DNA from 2 places in the Paenibacillus sp. GCM10027626 genome. Region 2 is predicted to be linked to the other one. Evidence: a T-box and tRNA genes for the amino acid it is inferred to sense, from the RefSeq annotation. Region 2 holds a T-box; the other holds one or more tRNA genes.
What was found. A T-box is a leader RNA that pairs with one kind of tRNA and senses whether it is charged. The one in region 2 lies ahead of leuS (leucine--tRNA ligase), so its partner is inferred to be a tRNA-Leu.
Positions count from the first base shown of each region.

Region 1: it encodes a tRNA-Leu, which carries the amino acid that the T-box ahead of leuS (leucine--tRNA ligase) is inferred to sense. The anticodon was not compared.

Region 1 covers NZ_JBHTHC010000009.1:319,557-323,218, forward strand. The annotation lists gene ACFQ0N_RS19460 (xanthine phosphoribosyltransferase) at 1-309, shown strand, start outside; gene ACFQ0N_RS19465 (hypothetical protein) at 401-739, shown strand; gene ACFQ0N_RS19470 (hypothetical protein) at 867-1,079, shown strand; gene ACFQ0N_RS19475 (TFIIB-type zinc ribbon-containing protein) at 1,218-1,571, shown strand; tRNA gene ACFQ0N_RS19480 (tRNA-Leu) at 1,717-1,803, shown strand; partial or broken gene ACFQ0N_RS19485 (12-oxophytodienoate reductase) at 2,027-2,173, shown strand; gene ACFQ0N_RS19490 (VOC family protein) at 2,323-2,802, shown strand; gene ACFQ0N_RS19495 (MFS transporter) at 2,948-3,397, opposite strand.
Region 2 covers NZ_JBHTHC010000014.1:47,969-51,630, forward strand. The annotation lists gene ACFQ0N_RS24295 (class I SAM-dependent DNA methyltransferase) at 1-670, shown strand, start outside; T-box leader at 771-1,010, shown strand; gene leuS (leucine--tRNA ligase) at 1,170-3,611, shown strand; gene comER (late competence protein ComER) at 3,658-3,662, opposite strand, start outside.

The sequences.
Region 1 (3,662 bases), on a different contig from region 2:
GATCCGGACGCTTATTCTGAGCGTGTGCCGTCCTTCACCAAAGGGATCGTCACCGATATTATGGTTTCCAAGCAATTTTTGACAGCAGAGGATACGGTGCTGTTCATTGACGATATTATTGCGAATGGAGATGCAGCGCGCGGCTTGATTAAAATTATCGAGCGCTCTGGGGCAACATTGGCCGGCGTAGGCATCGTCGTCGAAAAAGCGTTCCAGGCAGGCGCAAGAGCGATTCGCGAGCAAGGTATCGCTGTAGAGTCGCTGATCAAAGTATCATCGCTTGAAGGCGGAATTATTCATCTGGAATAAAAAGTGGATAAAGTTCCCCGAAAGAGTCTCTTTCCTCCGATTTCGTTTTGTCATATAATATTTATAAGTGACCGAGAGGAGGCGCGAGAACATGGAGGAAATGTCAGCTAAATTTTTGCAATCCAAATTGTCCGACGCCAAGATGCATTTCGAGCGTGCGCTTGATTGCAAGCATACAGAGTTCGATGATCTGTATCCTTACATGATCGAGCATCCGCAATTTTTTTGGTATAAACGTTATGTAGCCTGGTCGGAGCTGCTTACGATTGTTAAGCTTTGCAGCGAGCTTGAGATCGCCTGGCGTGAACAATTTACGCAAAAACAAGCCGATTATGTTGCTGGGCGTGTCATGTCTTCCCGGGTATTGGATGAATGGTACGAAACCAACGATTCGAAGGAAGAGTCGGCTGAATCAATGGATTTAAAATAAGGCTAAATGGCTTGCCGCAGCACGACCGCTGTGGTGTCCGAAGGATCTCAATGAGCGGGAAAGCGGCCATTGAGATCCTTTTGTATAAGGAATGATGGCTTTAAAAGGAAGGAGGACATCAATCACAATGGTAACTGAAGAACAGCTTGATCATTACCGCATTGAGGGAACGGAAGTGCGCGTTGTGCGCGATGCGCTTGAACTAAATGATGTAATCGGCATTGTCGTTGCCTGGGATGAGGAAAGTGTCATCATTCGCAAAGGAAACCGGAGAGTCGTGAAATTAAGCCGCAGCTATCTTTATGAGCCTGCAGCCGCGCCGCGGACGGAGCTTGGCTAGTCCGAATAAGCATAGTTTGCAGAGCAAATAATTTTTGAAACGAGAAATAGCGTTCAAGCGTATTGTTCATATAGCCTTTTTTGTCGGTTATAAGCTGAAACGAGATTGCTCAACCTAATCTTAGGAGGTTTACGGCAAATGAAGTGTCCTGTATGTACAGATGTGCGTATGCGTGAGGTGGAGAAGGACGGTGTCATGATTGATATCTGTCCGGATTGTAAAGGGGTATGGCTTGATCGGGGAGAGCTCGATAAGCTGATGCAAGGAATGCGGCGTATTCAGGACGAGTATGATCGTATAGAAGAGCAGCATTATCGAGGAGTGGATCGGCAGGGCGATTATCCTGAGCGTGGACATGCCGGCTCACATCAAGAACGCGAGCCGTATGGGTATGAAAAACGCGGCGATGATAAATACAAAGAGTATGACAAATATGGAAGACCCAAAAAGAAAAAATCCATGTTCGATATGCTAGGTGATATTTTCGACTAGAGCAGTTGAGCTTAGAAGGGCTGTCCTTCCTTAAAGTTTGTAAGGAGGATGGTCTTTTATTCATGAGAACTGCTTGACAAAACTTGTCTCAGAATGTTATGATATTTCTTGTGATTATTAGTGTTTACAACTAAGTAAACATTTTGCGGTCGTGGCGGAATTGGCAGACGCGCTGGCTTCAGGTGCCAGTGGTAGCAATACCGTGGAGGTTCGAGTCCTCTCGACCGCACCACTTCATCAATGACAGGTTTCTAATCTGCTTTTTCTAGCAGAGAAGGAACCTTTTTGTTATTCAATATGTTTAAGCTGGTGCTCATTACCTGGGCAGAAGAAACTTGAGCCGCTGACAAATGCGGGTGTTGACATTTATCATTGTTCAACCGGCGATTCTGAACGAAGAATTCATTCGTTCCTTCGCTTCCGGTCAAGTAACCCAGGTTACCGGTCTTGATAGATTGATTGAGAGACTTGAGAGGAATGAATTTGATCTGGTGGCCGTTGGTCGCTCGTTGTTAGTAGACCCAGAATGGGCGATGAAAATCCGGAACGGACGGTTCGGCGAACTGAATCCCTTTACAGTTGAATCATTGGGCACCCTATAAATGATAACAGCCAGGTGTAAAAGAAAATAAACTATTAGACTGGAAAAATAAAGTGTTAGACTCAGAAAATAAAGTTGTAGACTGTTAATCTCTTAGAAGGTAATGGTAATGATCGGGTTGTAAATTTGTACACATGAGGAGATAAAACTATGGCAAAAAACAAATTACTAAGAATGGACAATGTCGGCATCGTTGTAGAATCCCTTGATGACGCAATCTCTTTCTTCCAGGAGATTGGCTTGAAGCTCGAAGGGCGAGCCACTGTCGAAGGTGAATGGGCTGGTCGCGTAACCGGACTGGGTTCTCAGTGCGTAGAGATTGCTATGATGGTTACCCCAGATGGCCACAGCCGACTTGAACTTTCGCGATTTCTCAACCCACCTACTATATCAGACCACCGGACTGCTCCTGTAAACGCCCTAGGATACCTACGCGTCATGTTCACCGTTGAAGACATTGACGAAATGGTATCCAGACTCACTAGGTATGGTGCTCGGCTCGTTGGCGAAGTGGTTCAGTACGGGGACTCGTATCGGATCTGCTACATTCGTGGAAATGAAGGACTTCTAATCGGTTTGGCGGAACAACTCGGTAATAAAGAAGGAAAACTAACGGAGAATGACAAATAATAGATTATTTCGGAGCAGGTGCTACGGCAACCTGCTCTTTTTTTCAGTAGCATTGTTAGCGTCGTTTTTTCCTTTTATGTGGTGGTGACCCTAATAAAACGGTGTATATTTTAACCGCTTATCGAAAAAACGGCTGAGATTAAAACTATCCGCATGTTTCTGTTTCGGAGTATACCAAAAAAGTCGGATACACCAAGCCCTTTTTTCGTAGGGAGATTTGGAAGAAATACGAACTGTAGAATAAAAACGACAAAAGCAAATATTGTTGAAGCAACGAATGTAATTCTCCAGTTAAAATGGGAATACCGCTTGAGACAAGCAGCATCAGGGTAGGTCCCAATAAAACATTTCGTCTGTCCAAACGGCCAATGGCAATCGTAGTGACTGGAGCCCCGATAGCCGCCAACAAACCGGTACCGGTGACCATCAAGCCAGCTGTCCCTTCGGTTACCTGCAGATCTTTACTAATTTCGGTTAGTAAACCCACAGGCAAAAGCTCGGCGATGACTAATGAAAAAGCTCCTAATGCAATTGCCACGACCGAATACCATGATCGTCGCTCTTTTCTCTTCGATTCTTTAAGTGAAGTTGCCATATCGTGTTTCCCTCCAATATAAATTAAATTCTGGCTTCATATCGAAATTATTTTTGCATATCCGGCCAAAAAAATATAGACTTATAATTCACGGTTTGATATGATGTTGAATGAAGTGTGAAAAAAATTTCAGACTTAAGGAATATTCGGATAGAAGAACAAAGTCGCCCTTTCCTTTGTCAGTGAGACAAAGGGAGGACGACTTTTTTATTATGGAGACCAACTTTTTTGGGTACAAGGTATGGAAAAGAAAGGAAGCCAGATG
Region 2 (3,662 bases):
TGCAACAGTAGCGGATCTCGGCTGCGGGACAGGCAGCTTATCCATTCCGCTCGCTCGTTCGGGCTTTCAAGTATATGCGATTGACATTTCCGCCGATATGCTGACCGTAGGGCGCAGCAAGTGGGACGAGCCGCCGGCACGAGCGATAAACCCGGATAGCGGTTCGATCCGCTGGCTGCAGCAGGATATGCGGGACTGGGAGCTCCCTGAACCGGTAGATGCGGCGATCTCATTTTGCGATTGCTTGAATTATTTGCTCGAAGAAGAGGATGTAGAGTCGGCCTTCCGCGCGACTTATAAAGGGTTGAAGCCCGGCGGGCTGTTAATTTTTGATGTGCACGCTCCGCGGCAGCTGGAGCAGTACGCCGAGCAGCAGCCGTTTACGCTCGATGAGCGGGATGTGGCATACATTTGGACGAGTGATTACGATGAGGCGCGCAGAGAAATCGAGCACCATCTGACGATTTTTGCCCGGGAGGGAAATGAGCGCGGCGCGCGCTTCATCCGTTTTGAGGAGACGCATGTGCAGCGGGCCTATGAGCCTTCATGGATCGCGGGCGCTTTAAGGCGCGCAGGCTTCACTAGTGTGGAGCAATATGCGGACTTCACTTTCGCGGCCCCTGATTCAGAAGCGGAACGGTTATTTTTTGTAGCGGTCAAACCGTCATGATGCGGGGGCGGCCGCTGCTTAAGGCTGTAATCCGGATCCGACTCGGACCGGCATCGCTTGACAGTGGGGCAGAGCTTCATTATAATCAAACTAATATTTGGTTGTGGCGTTGATAAGGATCAGTAGTATTGCGGTGTCGGTTTCAGAGATTCGGCGGTTGGTGCAAGCCGGAGCGACGCGGATATGAACTCGCCTTGGAGCCGCGTGCGAGCTGCGGGAAGATCAGCTGCAGGAAAGCATGCCGTTTCACCCGCGTTAAGGGTGCTGAGTGAGCAGGAGCAAAGCATGCTTTTTGCTAACTAGGGTGGTACCACGGGAGCAATATCCTCTCGTCCCTAGCGTTGTCGCTGGGGGCGGGAGTTTTTTGTTTTTATGGAAATTATTCGTTTTCACCCGATATGTTTTATAAAAATTTCAGGGGAAGAAGCTTGGCGATAGCGCCAAGTACGGCGTCAGCCGTTTCTTCTTGTGCAGATGAAGAATAGGGAGGCGGTTAATTATGGTACAAGAACGACAAGAGCCGCAAGGTTATAATCCGCAAACGATTGAACCAAAATGGCAGCAATATTGGGATCAGCATAAAACATTCAAGACGACGGAGGAGGCAGGAAAGCCGAAGTTTTACGCGCTTGACATGTTCCCGTATCCATCCGGGGCGGGGCTGCACGTAGGCCATCCGGAAGGCTACACGGCCACCGATATCGTTTCCCGCTATAAGCGGATGCGCGGCTTCAATGTGCTCCATCCGATGGGCTGGGATGCATTCGGGCTGCCGGCCGAGCAGCATGCGCTCGATACTGGCGAGCACCCGCGGGATATTACGATCAAGAACATCAACAATTTCCGCCGGCAAATCAAATCGCTTGGCTTTTCGTATGACTGGGACCGCGAGATTAGCACGACCGATCCGGAATACTACAAATGGACGCAATGGATCTTTATCCAGCTGTATAACAAGGGGCTGGCTTATGTCGACGAGGTACCGGTCAACTGGTGTCCGGCGCTTGGCACTGTGCTTGCCAATGAGGAAGTTATTAACGGCTTGAGCGAGCGCGGCAACCATCCGGTAGTGCGCAAGCCAATGCGGCAATGGGTTCTGAAAATTACAGAATATGCGGAGCGGCTGTTGGAGGATCTGGAAGAGCTCGACTGGTCTGAAAGCATTAAAGACATGCAGCGCAACTGGATCGGCAAGTCGAAAGGCGCGGAAGTGACCTTTGCCATCGATGGGCATTCGAGCGAGCTTGTCGTCTTTACGACGCGCCCGGACACATTGTTCGGCGCGACATATTGCGTACTCGCTCCGGAGCATCAATTGGTGGAGCAAATTACGACAGCTGAGCAGAAGGCGGCGGTAGAGGCTTATCGTGAAGCGGCTGCGCGCAAAAGCGATCTGGAGCGCACTGATCTGGCCAAGGATAAGACGGGGGTCTTTACTGGCGCCTACGCGATTAATCCGGTCAGCGGCGCGAAGACGCCGATCTGGATTGCCGACTATGTGCTCGCCGGCTATGGTACAGGGGCAATAATGGCTGTTCCCGGCCATGATCAGCGCGACTGGGAGTTTGCCAAGCAATTCGACCTGCCGATTGTGGAAGTTGTACAGGGCGGCGATTTGTCGGTCGAAGCTTTCTCCGGGGACGGCGCGCATGTAAATTCCGGGTTTTTGGATGGTTTGAACAACGAACAGGCGATCGCTGCCATGATCGAAAAGCTGGAAGCAGAAGGGAAAGGCAAAGGCAAAGTGACCTATCGTCTGCGCGACTGGCTGTTCAGCAGACAGCGCTATTGGGGCGAGCCGATTCCAATTTTGCATCTGGAGGATGGAACGATGAAGCCTGTTCCGGTAGACCAGCTGCCGTTGCTGCTGCCGGACGTCGACCAGATCAAGCCGTCAGGTACAGGCGAGTCGCCGCTGGCCAATGTGACGCAATGGGTGGAGACGGTCGATCCCGAGACTGGCATGAAGGCGCGCCGCGAGACGAATACGATGCCGCAATGGGCAGGCAGCTGCTGGTACTATCTGCGCTTTATCGATCCGCATAATGACAAGGAGATTTGCTCGCCGGAAAAGCAAAAAGAATGGATGCCTGTCGACTTGTATATCGGCGGCGCCGAGCATGCGGTGCTGCATTTGCTCTATGCCCGCTTCTGGCATAAGGTGCTGTACGACCTTGGCGTTGTCTCGACCAAGGAGCCGTTCCACAAGCTGGTCAACCAGGGAATGATTTTGGGGACGAATAACGAGAAGATGTCCAAGTCGCGCGGCAATGTCATCAATCCGGACGAAATCGTCGGCGAATACGGGGCAGATACGCTGCGGATGTATGAGATGTTCATGGGACCGCTGGAAGCGACGAAGCCATGGAATACGAAAGGCGTAGAAGGGATGTATCGCTTCCTGAGCCGCGTATGGCGCTTGTTTGTTGGCGAAGACGGTTCTTTGAACGAAAAAATCAACGACGCCGAATGTTCCGCAGCTTTCAAGCGGACTTGGCATCGCACGATTAAAAAAGTAACAGACGATTACGAAAATCTGCGCTTCAATACAGCAATCAGCCAGCTGATGATTTTCGTCAACGATGCCTATAAGGCAGAATCGCTGCCGCGGCAGGCGATGGAAAACTTCGCACAACTGCTGTCCCCGCTTGCGCCGCACATTGCTGAAGAGCTGTGGGAGAAGCTTGGACATACAGGCAGCATAACATATGTTGGCTGGCCGGCCCATGACGAGGCGTGGACAGTCGATCAAGAAATCGAGATTGTTGTACAGGTAAACGGCAAAATTATCGACCGGATTGCGATTGCTGCCGACATGAACGAGGCGGATATGGAGCAAACCGCAAAAGCGTCCGACAACGTTGCGGAAGCAATTGAAGGGAAGACGATTCGCAAGGTCATTGTCGTCAAAGGCAAGCTTGTCAACATTGTCGCTAACTAAATAAGTTGTGATGAAGAGGTGAAGGCTTTATGACGCAAAGCATGCGTCAGG